Regions from separate parts of the Exiguobacterium sp. s91 genome, predicted to be linked through region 4. Evidence: riboswitches for the same ligand, from Rfam matches in the RefSeq annotation. Region 4 holds a riboswitch; each other region holds the start of a gene.
What was found. A riboswitch is a leader RNA that binds a small molecule or an ion and turns the genes downstream of it on or off. The one in region 4 is predicted to bind S-adenosylmethionine.

Region 1: another riboswitch for S-adenosylmethionine. It lies ahead of mtnK (S-methyl-5-thioribose kinase); the one in region 4 lies ahead of KNQ06_RS13265 (Na+/H+ antiporter NhaC family protein).
Region 2: another riboswitch for S-adenosylmethionine. It lies ahead of KNQ06_RS02275 (methionine ABC transporter ATP-binding protein); the one in region 4 lies ahead of KNQ06_RS13265 (Na+/H+ antiporter NhaC family protein).
Region 3: another riboswitch for S-adenosylmethionine. It lies ahead of KNQ06_RS01285 (methionine ABC transporter ATP-binding protein); the one in region 4 lies ahead of KNQ06_RS13265 (Na+/H+ antiporter NhaC family protein).

Annotation. Positions count from the first base shown of each region.
Region 1 covers NZ_JACSMZ010000002.1:14,726-18,470, reverse strand. Annotated here, with positions in the region: gene KNQ06_RS11540 (2,3-diketo-5-methylthiopentyl-1-phosphate enolase) at 1-1,127, opposite strand, end outside; SAM riboswitch class I at 1,198-1,299, opposite strand; SAM riboswitch class I at 1,505-1,608, shown strand; gene mtnK (S-methyl-5-thioribose kinase) at 1,687-2,853, shown strand; gene mtnA (S-methyl-5-thioribose-1-phosphate isomerase) at 2,850-3,745, shown strand, end outside.
Region 2 covers NZ_JACSMZ010000001.1:454,598-458,342, reverse strand. Annotated here, with positions in the region: gene KNQ06_RS02285 (MetQ/NlpA family ABC transporter substrate-binding protein) at 1-204, opposite strand, end outside; gene KNQ06_RS02280 (methionine ABC transporter permease) at 237-902, opposite strand; gene KNQ06_RS02275 (methionine ABC transporter ATP-binding protein) at 899-1,921, opposite strand; SAM riboswitch class I at 2,000-2,104, opposite strand; gene KNQ06_RS02270 (bifunctional cystathionine gamma-lyase/homocysteine desulfhydrase) at 2,162-3,328, opposite strand; gene KNQ06_RS02265 (PLP-dependent cysteine synthase family protein) at 3,321-3,745, opposite strand, start outside.
Region 3 covers NZ_JACSMZ010000001.1:260,280-264,024, forward strand. Annotated here, with positions in the region: gene KNQ06_RS01275 (MetQ/NlpA family ABC transporter substrate-binding protein) at 1-177, opposite strand, end outside; gene KNQ06_RS01280 (methionine ABC transporter permease) at 205-870, opposite strand; gene KNQ06_RS01285 (methionine ABC transporter ATP-binding protein) at 860-1,873, opposite strand; SAM riboswitch class I at 1,958-2,063, opposite strand; gene KNQ06_RS01290 (aminotransferase class I/II-fold pyridoxal phosphate-dependent enzyme) at 2,126-3,313, opposite strand; gene KNQ06_RS01295 (glycoside hydrolase family 13 protein) at 3,462-3,745, shown strand, end outside.
Region 4 covers NZ_JACSMZ010000003.1:14,600-18,344, forward strand. Annotated here, with positions in the region: gene KNQ06_RS13255 (alpha/beta hydrolase) at 1-180, opposite strand, end outside; gene KNQ06_RS13260 (metal ABC transporter solute-binding protein, Zn/Mn family) at 350-1,363, shown strand; SAM riboswitch class I at 1,433-1,537, shown strand; gene KNQ06_RS13265 (Na+/H+ antiporter NhaC family protein) at 1,619-2,929, shown strand; gene KNQ06_RS13270 (hypothetical protein) at 2,973-3,176, opposite strand; gene KNQ06_RS13275 (aldo/keto reductase) at 3,334-3,745, shown strand, end outside.

The DNA.
Region 1 (3,745 bases), on a different contig from region 4:
GATAGGGATTCATTTGCGAGTGCCGCATCGAGCGCCTGGCGGAAAGCAATGACACCAGCCGCAGCACCTTGCGGATGACCATGTACGCCGCCGCCGGCGTTGATGACGGAATCGATACCGAAGTCCCGTACGAGTTGAGCGACGAGTCCAGGATGAATACCGGCTGAAGGAACCGGGAAGATCGATTTCGTCTGACCGAGACGGGTCGCTTCGACCGCGATGCCACGGGCGACATCCTTTGGCAAAGCGACATTGCCGTAAGGAGACGGGAATAGCGTCAAGTCTGCTCCAGCAGCACGCGGTAATGTGCCGAGTAAGACAGGAGCTGCGACTCCGTGATTCGGGCTAGCGATCAACGCACCGCTATATGCTGGATGATTGAAGATCGGAACGTTGATTTCCGGATCACTCGCCAGTTCGCGTAAGACGTCGAGTCCGTATGTGAAGGTATTCAGCAAGAATGCGGTCGCTCCAGCATCAATCAATCGCTTGGCTTGATCCTTGAGCGTAAAGACGGGACCGTTGAGTGTGATCGCATATAACGCACGTTTACCGGTCCGTTGGAAGTGAGCATCGATGACCTCACGTCCGATCCGTGCCCGGTCAATCGTCGGTGTCAACGGATTGTCGTATAGGATCTCATCGTCTTTGACGAGATCAATCCCACCAGCGAGTTGTCCTTCGAGTTGATCACGAAGGAACGATAAATCGCGTCCGATGACTCCTTTGAAGATGCTCATTAATAATGGGCGATCTTCGACACCGATCAAGGAGCGGACCCCTTCGATCCCGAATTTCGCACCTGGAAAGTCCGACGTAAATGTATCGGGTAGTAGCAATTCTGTTAGTTTGATTTCACCGTCGAGTGAGAGTTTCCCGAAGACGGTCGTCAGAATCGCAGAAAAGTCGCGCGACACGTTATGTTCCGGATAACGAATCGTGATATATCCTTTGCCATCGCGCTCTTCGGTATGTACGACTTCCCCTTTGAACGAGGCGAGTTGTTGTTGTTCGAGATGATTCAGTTCCGTCCAAGAACCGACTGTCAGACCAAGCGCGAGTTGTTCAGCGCGTTGCTCGATTCGATCACGGGCAGTCAATTGATAAGTAGCAGTGATATAAGCCATGTCTTTCCTCCTTCAACAAAAAAATGGTCTCTCGTCAGCGACAAGAGACCATGAATGATTCGAACGTGGACTCTTATCTGTCAGCTTAGTAGCTGCAAGAATTAGCACCGTGCCAAAAGGTCGGTTGCTGCGACATCGTAGGGCTTGTCCCTCCGTCTGCTCTTGATAAGAATTGGATGAAATTGTGAAATCTAATTGCAATTTTTACATGAGAATCGCCACTTGTCAAACTATTTTTAGAAAATTTATTTTTTTGAAAATACTCTTTCTATAGATGACTTAAAAATGATGTCCGTTTCTGCTTGATTTCGATTTGACAGCGAGGAAGTCGATTGCGTAAGATTCAAATCAATATCACACACGACAACTACATACGACTCTTATCGCGAGTTGGCAGAGGGAATTGGCCCGATGACGCCGCAGCAACCGACCACTAGGCACGGTGCTACATCCAACAGACGTTTCGTCTGAGAGATAAGAGGACGCAGTGACTTTTCTGCGCCTCTTTTCGATGACGAAAAGAGGCGCTTTTTCGTGTATCACATAGGGGGAAACTGAGATGACATATAAAGCATTCACAGAACAGGACGCGATTGATCGTGTTCGGACATTAGGACTGATCGGCGATGGAGCCGTCGAAGCAGAAGAGATTGGCGACGGGAACCTCAACCTCGTCTTTCGGATTCGAGAAGGCGAACATCGCTTGATTTTAAAACAAGCATTACCATATGCGAAGGTCGTCGGGGAGAGCTGGCCGTTATCGCTCGAACGAGCGTGGATCGAGCAATCCGCACTCCGTGAATTCGCACGGCATGCCGTACCGTTCGTGCCACGTGTTTTTCATGCTAGTCATGAAGAGGCGTATACGGTCATGGAAGATCTTTCACATCTGACGATCGTTCGAAGCGGTTTACTCGCAGGTGAACAGTATCCGTTGCTTGCGGAACATATCGGTTCTTATCTCGCTCGGACGTTATTCCATACATCGGACTTTGCGCTTGGTCCGGTTGAAAAGAAACGTGTCGCCCGAACGTACTACAATCCAGACTTGTGCGACATCACGGAAAAGTTAATCTTCACGGATCCGTTCCATGACGCGGAGACGAACGAGATTGAATCCGGACTGGAAGAAGAGGTGGCACATCTATGGGCAGACGATGAGTTAAAACGCGAAGTCGCAAAACTCGAAGCGCTCTTCATCACAAAAGGGGACGCCTTGTTACACGGCGATCTACATACAGGAAGCATCTTCGCCTCGGCGACGGAAACGAAGGTCATCGACCCTGAATTCGCCTTTTATGGTCCATTCGGATTCGATGTCGGACAGTTCATCGCCCACTTATTCTTTGCAGCATACCCCGATTATTCAGCACTTCGTGATGCCCGGATTCGCGACATCGACACGTTCTGGCTGACGTTCGCTTCAACGTTCCGTGCATTATGGGAACGGGAAGCCGTCGAACCGTTCCAGGCATCAGGACTCGTCGATGATGTACTGAGCACGATCTTGCAGGATGCCCTTGGCTTTGCCGGTTGCGAATTGATTCGGCGGACGATTGGTCTTGCACCGGTCGCTGATTTAGAATCAATCGATTCAACGACGGAACGCTTAGAGCGGAAACGTCACGCTCTTCGTCTAGGAGCGGCGTTAATCAAACGCCGTACAGAATGCCGGACATTCGATGATTTACGAAACTTTGACGTAACGGAGGAACTCAGCCGATGACTACATTCGTCCAAAGTATTCGTTACGAAGACCGTGTCTTGACGATTCTCGATCAGACACGTCTACCGCAAGAAGAGCACTATGAAGTCATTGCTGATCTCGCGCAAGCGGTTGAGGCGATTAAACAACTACGTGTCCGGGGCGCGCCTGCGATCAGTTTATTCGGTGGATTCGTGCTCGTTCAAGAAGCATACCGGTTTGAAGCGGCGCTACCGGTCTACAAGCAAGCCTTGCTTGAGACATCGGCGACGTTACTCGCGACACGACCGACGGCCGTCAATTTGCGAAATGTACTCAATCAGTTGAATCCAATCATTCAAGACGGGACGTCGGTAGAAGAGATTCGCGAACGGTTGGAAAAACGGACGGTCGCCTTATACGACCAGGATGCGCAGACGTCACGTCAAATCGGGATTCATGCACTGGAATTGTTCCAGTCAGGCGACCGGATCCTAACGATTTGTAATGCTGGATCGATTGCGACCGCTGCTTATGGAACGGCACTTGCGCCGTTCTACATCGCAAAAGAACGCGGCATCGAATTATCCGTTTTTGCGAGTGAGACGCGACCGTTACTGCAGGGAGCACGATTGACGACATGGGAGCTGCAACGTGCCGGCATTGATGTCACGTTAATTACGGACAACATGGTCGCCCATACGCTGAAAGAAAAACAGATCGATGCGATCATCGTCGGTGCCGACCGCATTACACGAAACGGAGATACGGCAAATAAAATCGGGACGTTCCAATTGGCATTGCTCGCGCAAGCTTTTGGTATTCCGTTTTACGTCGCAGCACCGCTCTCGACGTTCGACTTCTCGCTCGTTTCCGGAGACGCGATCGAAATCGAAGAACGTGATCCGCAAGAAGTGACGACTGTCCAAGGTGT
Region 2 (3,745 bases), on a different contig from region 4:
CTTCTGGATCTCAAGTTTGTAACCTTTTGCTTCATATTCTTTTTTAACGTGCTGAAGAATCTCAGCGTGCGGTACGTTTGAAGCACCGATGACAAGTGTTTTGTCGTCGCTACCTGATCCTGATGATTTTTCGCCACATGCAGCAAGGCTGATTGCTAAGACGGATACAGCAGCAGTACCTACGAATTTTTTCCAAACTTTCATGAATGATTCCTCCAATATGATTAAGTTTTGAATTAACGTTTATCGATTGCTCGGATCAGCAAATCACCAATGATTTGGATGACGAAGACGATCGCTAAGATTAAGAGTGTCGCAATGACGATGACATCGTTTTGAGAACGCTGGAATCCTTCGATGAAGGCCATGTCCCCAAGTCCACCTCCGCCGACTACTCCGGCCATTGCCGTATAACCGACAAGTGAGACGAGTGTGACCGTGATACCAGAAACGATGGCAGGCAACGCTTCCGGGACTAAGACTTTATAGATGATTTGGAACTTCGTCGCTCCCATCGATTCAGCTGCCTCGATGACACCTTTATCGACTTCGCGTAACGCGAGTTCAACCATCCGACCGTAAAATGGTGCAGCACCGAAAATCAGTGCCGGTAATGCTGCCGTTGGTCCGAGGAACGAACCGACGATTGCTGTCGTAAATGGAATCAATAAGATCAGTAAGATGATGAACGGAATCGAACGGAAGACGTTGACGATCAAGCTCAACACTGAATAAAACGCCCGATTCTTGAACAATAACTCTTCGTTTGTCGCATACAATAGTAAACCAATGATCAAACCGAGGACGAATGTCGAAACCCCAGCGATTGCCGTCATATAAACGGTACTGCCTGTCGCTTCCCACACCATGTTCCAATCTAGATTGTCAAAGAATGAAATCATCGGTGATCCACCTCCACTTCAACATCACTGGCTTGAAGCTTCGTGATGACCGCTTGTGTTGCTTCTGTTTCCCCGATCAACTGAATGAACAGTGTACCGAGTGCCCCTTCCTGCGATTGACCGACGTTTCCGCCGATGATATTGAACAGGACCGGTGAATCCTTCATGACTTCCGCGAGGATCGGGCTTTCCGCTGTCGATCCGACGAACGTCAACTGAACGATTTTTCCGGTTGGGTACCGTTCGCGTAGTTTCGCGAACGTTAACTCGTTCTCTGACGGTGACGTCAATTGTTTGACGAATTCCTTCGTCATCGCTTGCTTCGGATGACGGAAGACTTCTGCGACCGGTCCTTGCTCGACGATTTTACCGGCTTCCATGACGGCGACCCGGTGACAGATTTTTTGAATGACGTGCATCTCGTGTGTGATCAAGACGATCGTCAGTTTCAGTTTTTCATTGATGTCGACGAGTAACTCAAGGATTGAGTCCGTCGTCTTCGGATCGAGTGCACTTGTTGCCTCGTCACATAAGAGAACGTCCGGGTTCGATGCCAGTGCCCGAGCGATACCGACACGTTGTTTTTGACCACCCGATAATTGTGACGGATAGGCTTTTTCGCGTCCGTCCAAACCAACGAGTTGGATCAGTTCCGCTACCCGTTCCTTGCGGTGTGCTTTCGGGAAGCCACCCAGCTCGAGTGGGAACATGATGTTCTCTTCAACCGTCCGTGACCATAGTAAGTTGAAGTGCTGAAAGACCATCGAGACATTCTTGCGGACGCCTCGTAATTCCTTTGGTTTCAGTGATGTCATCTCAACACCATCGATTTGGATCGAACCACTCGTTGGTGCTTCAAGCATATTCAGCAATCGGATCAAGGTCGATTTCCCTGCTCCGGAATAACCGATTATTCCAAAAATTTCACCGCGCTCGATTGTCAGATCGACATTCGCGACGGCTTCGACCGCTCCGCGCTTTGAGCGATAAATCTTTCCTACGTCTTGTAAACGAATCACAACTGTCCCTCCTAAAATAAAAAAAGTGCGCGCGTTTTAGAGCAAACGCGCGCACTTTTCAGTACACAAAACCATTTGCTCTCATCTCCCAGACTTTTGTCTGCTGGAATTAGCACCACTTCGGATTAGATCCGCGGTTGCCGGGTTTCATCGGGCCAGTCCCTCCACCACTCTCGATAAGAGTTTCGGTATTAAGTTTGTAGAATATATTCTGAATATTAGCAGGGGTTATTTTTGTTGTCAAACAGTTTTTTCAGAAACTTTTTCGAGGAACGTGAAAGCACGTGTTAAGTCTTCTTTCAAATCTTCCGCGTCTTCAAGTCCAACTGAAATCCGGACGAGACCGTCTGTGATGCCGAGTTCTGCCCGACGCTCTGCTGGGATCGACGCGTGCGTCATCCGTGCCGGCACCGAAATCAGACTCTCGACGGCACCAAGACTCTCAGCAAGTGTGAAGAAGTGTGTCGCCTCGACGAGTTTTTCTGCATTCGCTGCTGAACCAACATCAAAGCTGATCATCCCACCAAACCCAGTCGCTTGTTTCGCTTGGATGTCGTGACCAGGATGCGATGCAAGTCCTGGGTAGAAGATGTTCGAGACGATATCTTGCGCTTGTAGGAACGCAACGAGATCATGGGCTGTCTCTTCGATCGCATCCATCCGGATACCGAGTGTACGAAGACCACGGACGAGCAAGAAGCTGTCTTGCGGTCCAAGCACGCCGCCTGTCGAGTTTTGGATGAAGTGCAGCTCTTCGCCGAGCGCATCATCTTTGACGACGACAAGTCCAGCGACGACGTCCGAATGTCCGCCGATGTATTTCGTCGCACTGTGCAAGACGATGTCTGCACCAAGTGCGAGTGGTTGTTGATGATAAGGTGTCGCGAACGTGTTGTCGACGACGAGTTTAAGATCGTGACGTTTGGCAATCGTTGCGATGGCTGCGATGTCCGTCACTTTCAACAACGGGTTCGTCGGTGTTTCGACGTAGACGATCTTCGTGTTGTCTTGGATCGCTGCTTCCGTTGCCGCAAGGTCCGTCGTATCGACGAATGTCACTTCGATGTTGAACTTCGGTAAGACACGTTGCATCAAGCGGAACGTACCACCGTAGACGTCATCTGTCATGACGATGTGGTCGCCAGACTCAAGCAAGTGGAAGACGGCATGGATTGCTGCCATCCCAGAACCGAAGGCAAAACCACGTGCGCCACCTTCGAGATCCGCAATCAATCGTTCGATGCTCGTCCGTGTCGGGTTCGCTGTCCGTGAGTATTCGTATCCGTCCTTGAGTTGACCGATTTTATCCTGCTTGTATGTGCTTGTTTGATAGATCGGAGGTGTGACGGCTCCTGTTGCCCGGTCGACACCTGTTCCTCCATGAATCAATGCTGTCTTCTTACGCATGAGTTTCGTCCACCTTTTCAAAGATTTGTTGGCTTAAGTAGCGTTCGGCACTGTCTGCGAAGACGGTGACGATCGTACTGCCGGGGTGACGCTTTGCGATATCAAGCGCAGCAACGAGCGCTGCACCTGCTGAACTACCGACGAGTAATCCTTCGCGAGCAGCGAGTGTATGAACCGCGTCAAATGCATCGCGGTCAGAAATCGTATGAATCTCGTCGACGAGTTCACGCGGAACGAGACTTGGCCATTTTGCTGTTCCAATGCCTTCTGTCTTATGCGGACCGGCTGGACCACCATTTAAGACGGAGCCTTCCGGTTCGACGATCGCTGCTTTTGTACCGAGACGTTGTTTTAAGAAGTCCGCTGTTCCGGCGAACGTACCACCTGAACCACAACCGGCAACGAACCAGTCGATGT
Region 3 (3,745 bases), on a different contig from region 4:
ATAGCCTTTCTTTTCGAGTTGCGGCTGGATCGCTTGTTTGACCATGTCGCTATACGGACCGCTCGTCGCACCAATCTTGATCGTCTTGTCTTTTTCGTCAGCACTGCTGTCTCCACATCCCGCGAGGACTCCTGCACCGAGTAAGGCTGTTGCTAAAAAGGCATATCGTTTTTTCATGATTCCACTCTCCCTTTGTATGTATGATTAGCGTTTATCTGTTTTTCGCGCCAGTTGATTGCCAAGTGCTTGAATACTTTGAACGATGACGATGAGCACGACGATCGTCACGATCATGATGAGATTATCGTAGCGATAATAACCGAAACGGATCGCGAGGTCACCAACACCTCCACCGCCGACGATACCAGCCATCGCTGAGAAGCCGATCAAGCTGATCGTCGTTAATGTGATGCCCTGAATGATGCCAGGGAGTGCTTCCGGTAAGAGGACACTGACGATGATCCGTAATGGTTTCGCCCCACATGCTTCCGCTGCTTCGATTAGACCAGGCGGAATTTCGCGCAGTGACGTCTCAACGAGTCGCGCGAGAAACGGAATCGCTGCGACACTGAGACTGACGGATGCTGCCGTCGGACCAATCGTATTGTCGAGTAAGAACTTCGTTAACGGAATGAGGGCAACCAGCAAGATGATGAACGGTAGCGACCGGACGATGTTGACGACGAAGTCAAGGACACGGCGGACGGCAAGGTTTTGAAAAAATAATCCCCGGTCGGTGACGAACAAGAGAATCCCGAGCGGAATCCCGACGACCAATGCAAAGGCAAGTGAAATTCCTACCATCCACGCCGTCTCGCCGAGTGCCTTCAAGAGCTCAGGTAACATCGTTTGAATACGATCAAGCCACATCCTGAATCACCTCGAGTGCATGAAGTTCCGTCGCGAGCCAGTCGAGGGCAGGAGCGATTTGGTCGGATGATCCCGTCAAGCTGACAATCAGGACACCGAAGGCGACGTCTTGAATGTAGTCGACCTTGCCGTGCAAGATGCTGACTGAGATATCGTAACGGCGGATTGCTTCTGATAACGTACTCTCACCGGTCTTCTCGCCCGTGAACTGCAAGCGGATGATCTTGCCTGGAGTTGCCTGTAAGATGCGTTCTGGCAATTCGATTTGTAGTGCCGTATCGACGTAATGTTGCGTCACTGGATGCTTGGCTTGACTGAACAGGTCATAGGTTGAGGCGACTTCAACGACTTCACCTTGCGACATGACCGCGACGCGATGGCAAATCTGTTTGACGACATCAATCTCATGCGTGATGAGGACGATCGTCAATCCGAGTCGTTCATTCAAATCCTTCAGCAGTTCAAGGATCTGTAGTGTCGTAACGGGGTCAAGAGCTGATGTCGCTTCGTCACATAACAAGACGGTCGGATCGTTCGCGAGTGCCCGGGCAATCCCGACGCGCTGTTTCTGCCCACCGCTTAATTGGCTCGGGAAGTTCGTCTCAAATCCTTCAAGTCCGACGAGCGAGACGAGTTCGCGAATTCGCTCCGGGAAATCTGCTCGTTTGACGCCAGCAGCCTTGAGCGCAAAAGCGATGTTATCCGCGACGTTGCGCGACTGGATCAATTGGAAATGCTGAAAGATCATTCCTGTCCGTAAGCGAAGTTGACGCAGATCTGCTTTTGACATTCCGCCAAGCGAGACACCGTCGACCTTGACGCTTCCCTGTGTCGGATGCTCAAGCCCGTTGATTAGGCGAAGTAACGTACTCTTACCGGCACCGGACTCACCGATGATCCCGAAGATTTCTCCTTTTTGGATCGTCAAATCGACATCCCGTAATGCAAAAATCGGGGTCCGATCTCGAACGAACCGTTTTGTAATGTGTTTGAATTCAATCATCCGCTCATCTCCTCATACAAAAAAAGTCGCTTTTTCCTAGTAGCGGAGCAACCAGAAAAAAGCGACGAAAGTGTAAGATTTCGTAACTTATCTCTCAGAATGAAAATCATTCTGTAGGATGTGGCACCGTTCCTTACAGGTGGTTGCCGGACGTCGTTGGGCCTAATCCCTCGGTCGCTCTCGATAAGTAGTTATGCTGTTGGGATTTACTTTAACGGAAATGATTCCCATCTGTCAAATGTTTTTTCAGAATTATTCCGCAACAGGTGTCCGGAACAGGTTGAGCGTTCCGATTCGATCGACGGCTTCTTCTAGACGTTCGACGTCAGCAATCAAGCTGATCCGGACGTAGCCTTCACCGTATTCGCCGAAGAAGGATCCAGGGGTCACGGCGACGTGTGCTTCGTCAAGCAGGTGATCGGTGAAGCTTTGGGACGTGTAACCTTCCGGAACAGGAAGCCAGACGAAGAAGGAACCGCCCGGTCGTGGTCCACTCCAACCAATCGCATCGAGTTTTGCGAACAACGCATCGCGTCGTGTTTCGTACAGACTGCTTAACTCGCGGACACATGTCTGGTCACTCGTCAGGGCGACGGTCGCAGCATGTTGAATCGGTGTGAAGGCACTGACGTAGAGATGTTCTTGGTACGTCTCGATGCTTGAGATGACGGACGGATTACCAATCGCAAAGGCGATCCGGAAGCCGGACATGTTGAAGCGTTTTGAGAGTGAGAATAGCTCGATCCCGACGTCTTTTGCCCCTTCCGTCTGCAGGAAGCTTCGCGTCGGACCATCGAAACTGATGCCGCCGTATGCTAAGTCATGGACGACACAGATATCATGGGCATCGGCGAAAGCGACTGTCTGTTCGAAGGCTTCTGCCGTCGCGGTCGCACCCGTCGGATTACTCGGGTAGTTGAGGAACAACATCCGGGCACGCTCGACGTCCGTCGTATCAAGTAAGTCGTAATCCGGTAAGAAGTTATTTTTTTCAAGCAACGGAAGCGTGATCGGGAATGCACCAGCAAGTGCTGCGCCAGACAGGTAATCCGGGTATCCTGGATCCGGAACGATGACTCCTTCTCCAGGGTTGACGATTGTCTGCGGTAAGGCGACGATACCGGCTTTACTACCGAGGAGAATCGCGACTTCCGTTGCTGGATCGATTGTGACACCGAACTCAGTCGCGTAAAAGCTAGCGACGGCTTGCTTTAGAAAATCATGTCCACGAAACGGTGGATATTGAAGGTTCGTTGGCTCGTCGATGGCTTGTTTTAAGGCATCGAGAATATGTACAGGCGTCGTCTGGTCAGGCGTTCCTTGACCAAGTGTGATGACATCGTGTCCGGCAGCTTTTACAGCACCGATTCGGTTCGCGAGTTCAGCGAAGACAGGAGCAGGAAGCCGATCAATGGCGATGGATGGAGCGAAATGTTTCATGGATGAATGCCTCCTTCGTGGTATTGTCGTCAAGGATAACGAATATTCAGTCAAAAGAAAAGAACTTTTTCGAAATTCAAAAAAATTGTCGGATAAACAGGTACAGATAAGTGGAGCGGGAATAAAGAGTAGGGAGAGGAGTGGGAAGATGAAGCGAGCTAACTGGAAAGAGGCAGTCGTCTATCAAGTCTACTGGCGTAGCTTTAAAGATTCGAACGGGGATGGGATCGGTGATTTAAGAGGTGTCATCGACAAGCTTGATTACATCGCTTCAATTGGTGTCGATGTCGTGTGGTTGAATCCGTGTTATCATTCCCCGGACGTCGATAACGGCTATGATATTGCCGATTATTACGAGATCATGGAAAAAGCGGGAACGATGGGAGATCTCCAGGAGTTGATCACTGCCGCTCATGCCCGTGGATTGAAGGT
Region 4 (3,745 bases):
GATGCAGTCTCCCACCTGTTTGTAGGTGAGCGTCCGCGGTGCAAGTTGTTTTTCTGTGAGTGGCAAGGCGGGTTCGGTCCATCGAAGCAATGCACCATAATTGTTCCAGATACTCGCTCCCGCTGCTGCCGTCGTCAATAACGCAGCTCCCCCCATTAGCCATGCAGTTTCACGTTTCACTTGATCACCTCCAAAAGACGTGCCAGTTTCTTCACTTTATTATCCTTCTACCCCGTTTTAAAAGAAGTCGAACGTCTCGGTATTCGTACTTGACGCTTCACCAGCGTTCCGCTATAGTGAGAAAGTCCAAATCGGAATAGTTACGTTTTAATAATGGAGGTATCATATAATGAAAAAAATCATTCCCGCTTTAACAGTCGCTTTCGCAAGTGCAAGTGTTCTCGCTGCTTGCGGTTCGAATACCGATTCATCGACTTCAGATAAAACCCAGACAGAAGTCTATGCATCAACGTTCGCGACGGCTGCTATTGCCCGCGAAATCGGAGGGGATCAAGTCAACGTCAAGATGATCGTCCCACCTGGAGCAGACCCCCACTCTTACGAGCCGACGTCAAAACAACTCACCGAGATTGCTAAGGGCGACTTGTTCCTCTTAACCGGTACGACGCTCGAGCCGTATTCGAAAAAAATCCAGGAGAGTCTAAAAGGCACGGATGTCCGCTTCGTCGAGACGAGTAAGGACGTCAACTTGCTAGAATCGGATGCTACACTTCATGCACATGAAGAAGAGGAGCATAGTGAAGACGAACATGCCCACGAAGAAGAAGGGCACGATGATCATGCAACGGATGAACATGCGCATGAAGAAGAGGGTCATGACCATGGAAAATACGATCCACACGTCTGGCTCGATCCTGTCAACGCAAAAGCAATGGCACGCTCGATTACAACTGCTTTATCAAAAGAAGTACCAAAAGACAAAGCAACATTCGAGAAAAACTTAAAAGCGTTCGATCAGCAAGCTGATGAATTGGACGAACAATTTAAACAAGCTGTCGCTGATGGATCGAAAAAAGAACTTCTCGTTACGCATGCCGCTTACGGTTACCTCGCAGAACGATATGGTTTCACACAACTGCCGATTGCGGGAATTTCTCCTTCCGATGAACCGTCACAAAAGCAACTGGCCGCTTTAGTGAAAGAAGCACGGATGCATGATTTGAAATACGTCGCGTTCGAAGAGACGGTCTCACCAAAGGTCGCACGTGTCATCCAAAAAGAAATCGGAGCTGAATCCGTGACGATTCATAATCTAGAGTCGGTCACGAAAGCGCAACAAAACAGCTCTTATTTCAAGTTGATGGAAGAAAACGTCCAAACATTGAAAAAGGCACTTCAGTAAAGTACAGTTGACACGCGTTACTCAATGCGGTACGGTAAGAAACGTGTTTTACAACAATTGAATGACTTCTTTTTATCGCGAGAAACGGAGGGACTGGCCCAATGATGTTTCGGCAGCGGACGATTTGATTCGTACTGTGCCAAATCCAGCAAGCGAAAGCTTGAGAGATAAGAAGAGCGTCTTTATTTCATAAAGACCTCCTTCTTTCTTGCGAAGGGGTCTTTTTTTGTATCTTTGAGAAACGAGGTGTCAACAATGAATGAAACGATCACGCCTAACAAATGGGCACTGCTTCCCCTCGTCGTATTCCTAGTTCTCTTCATCGGAGCCGGGATCTTCTATGACGACTTTTACAAATTTCCGATCCTTATCGCCGCACTGATCGCTTTGATTTTTGCTGCAATCACGACGAAAGGATCCATCAATCAAACGGTCGAACGAATCGCAACGGGTGCCGGAAATCCTGATATCATGATCATGGTCTTCATCTTCTTACTAGCCGGTACGTTTTCTGGAACAGCAGAAGCAATCGGCGCCATCGATGCGACCGTTAATGCTGCTTTGACGTTCCTACCTCCGTCGCTCCTCATGAGTGGTCTGTTCATCATCGCTGCCTTCATCTCAATGGCAATGGGGACATCGACTGGAACGATTGCTGCACTCGCGCCAATCGCCTTCGGTATTCATGAAGCGACAGGCATCAACGTTGCGATCGCAGCGGCTGCTGTCGTTGGTGGATCGATGTTCGGCGATAACTTGTCGTTCATCTCGGATACGACGATTGCCGCCGTCCGGACCCAAAAAACGAACATGCGCGATAAATTCCGGACGAACTTCATGATCGTCCTACCGGCTGCTATTTTGACGGTCATCCTACTCGCATTCGTTTCTGGTTCTGGTGACGTCGTCGAAGCAAAAGCATTTGAATTCTACAAGTTGATTCCATATCTCGCTGTCATCGTCCTTGCACTATTTGGCGTCAATGTCATTCTTGTCTTAATTGGTGGTACGTTACTCACCGGCATCATCGGTATGATTGATGGTAGTTTCGGCTTGAGTGGCTTCGTCCTCTCGATGTCTGAAGGAATGATGGGCATGGCGGAGATCTCCATTTTGACGCTCCTCATGGGTGGTCTCGTCAGCTTGATTACGTTCAACGGTGGAATCGCCTTCTTAAAAGAGACGCTGACACGCAAGATTTCACAGCGTCGTGGTGCCGAATTCAGTATGGCGGCACTCGTTAGTGCAACGAATCTCGCGACTGCAAACAATACGATCTCGATTCTCGTCGCTGGACCACTGGCAGCTGAAATCGCCGATACGTATGAAGTCGATCGAAAAAAATCGGCGAGTATCCTTGATATCTTCTCTTGTGGTATTCAAGGCATCATTCCGTATGGAGCACAACTATTGATCGCAGCAGAATTGACGAAAACGGCTTCACCGGAACTGATTCCGTATCTGTTCTATCCGTTCCTCCTCTTCGTCTGTGGATCAATTGCCATCTTCTTCGGCTTACCACGCATGAAGAAGACAGCGACGAAGCAAGAAAAAATTTCTTCGTAACCATAAAACAGGTCCAATCGCGTCGACGATTGGACCTGTTTTATTATTTATTCTGCTTCGCTTGTCGTTCTAAGATTAAGTAAGCGATTGCCGGAAGCGGGAACTGAACGAGTCCAGCGCCTCCCCACACCCATGGATTACGTCCTGACTTTCGCGCACTAAGAAACAGACCCACTGCCTGCGTTACTAACAAGGCGCCAATGCTAAGCCAAGTACATTTGGATAGCTTTTTATTCTTTTGAGCCATCTTTTCTCCCCCTCTTTTAACACACGATTAAATCTCACGATTCTTTTCTATTTTACCTTATTTCATTCCTCCATGAGCATGGAAACGGACGTCTTCGTTCGTTCATGCTAAACTAAACGAGCAAATCTAAACTACGTTTTATGAGGAGGAGTAACACATGCAATACGCAAAACTTTCAAACGGTATTACGATTCCCCAAATCGGATTCGGTGTCTGGCAAGTAGATGAAGAGACAGAAGCACCTGCTGCTGTCGCTGAAGCATTACGTGTCGGCTATCGTCATATCGATACGGCTGCTGTCTACAAAAACGAGCGCGGTGTCGCAAAAGGAATCAAGGAAAGCGGCGTGAAACGTGAGGATCTCTTCTTAACGTCAAAAGTCTGGAACGATGATATTCGTGCCGGTCGGACGAAGGAAGCATTCGCAGAATCGCTCGAACGTCTCGAAACAGATTATCTTGACCTCTATCTTATCCACTGGCCGGTCGAAGGCTATATCGAAGCGTGGAAAGCAATGGTTGAACTGTATGAAGCAGGCAAGATCAAAGCGATCGGTGTCTCGAACTTCA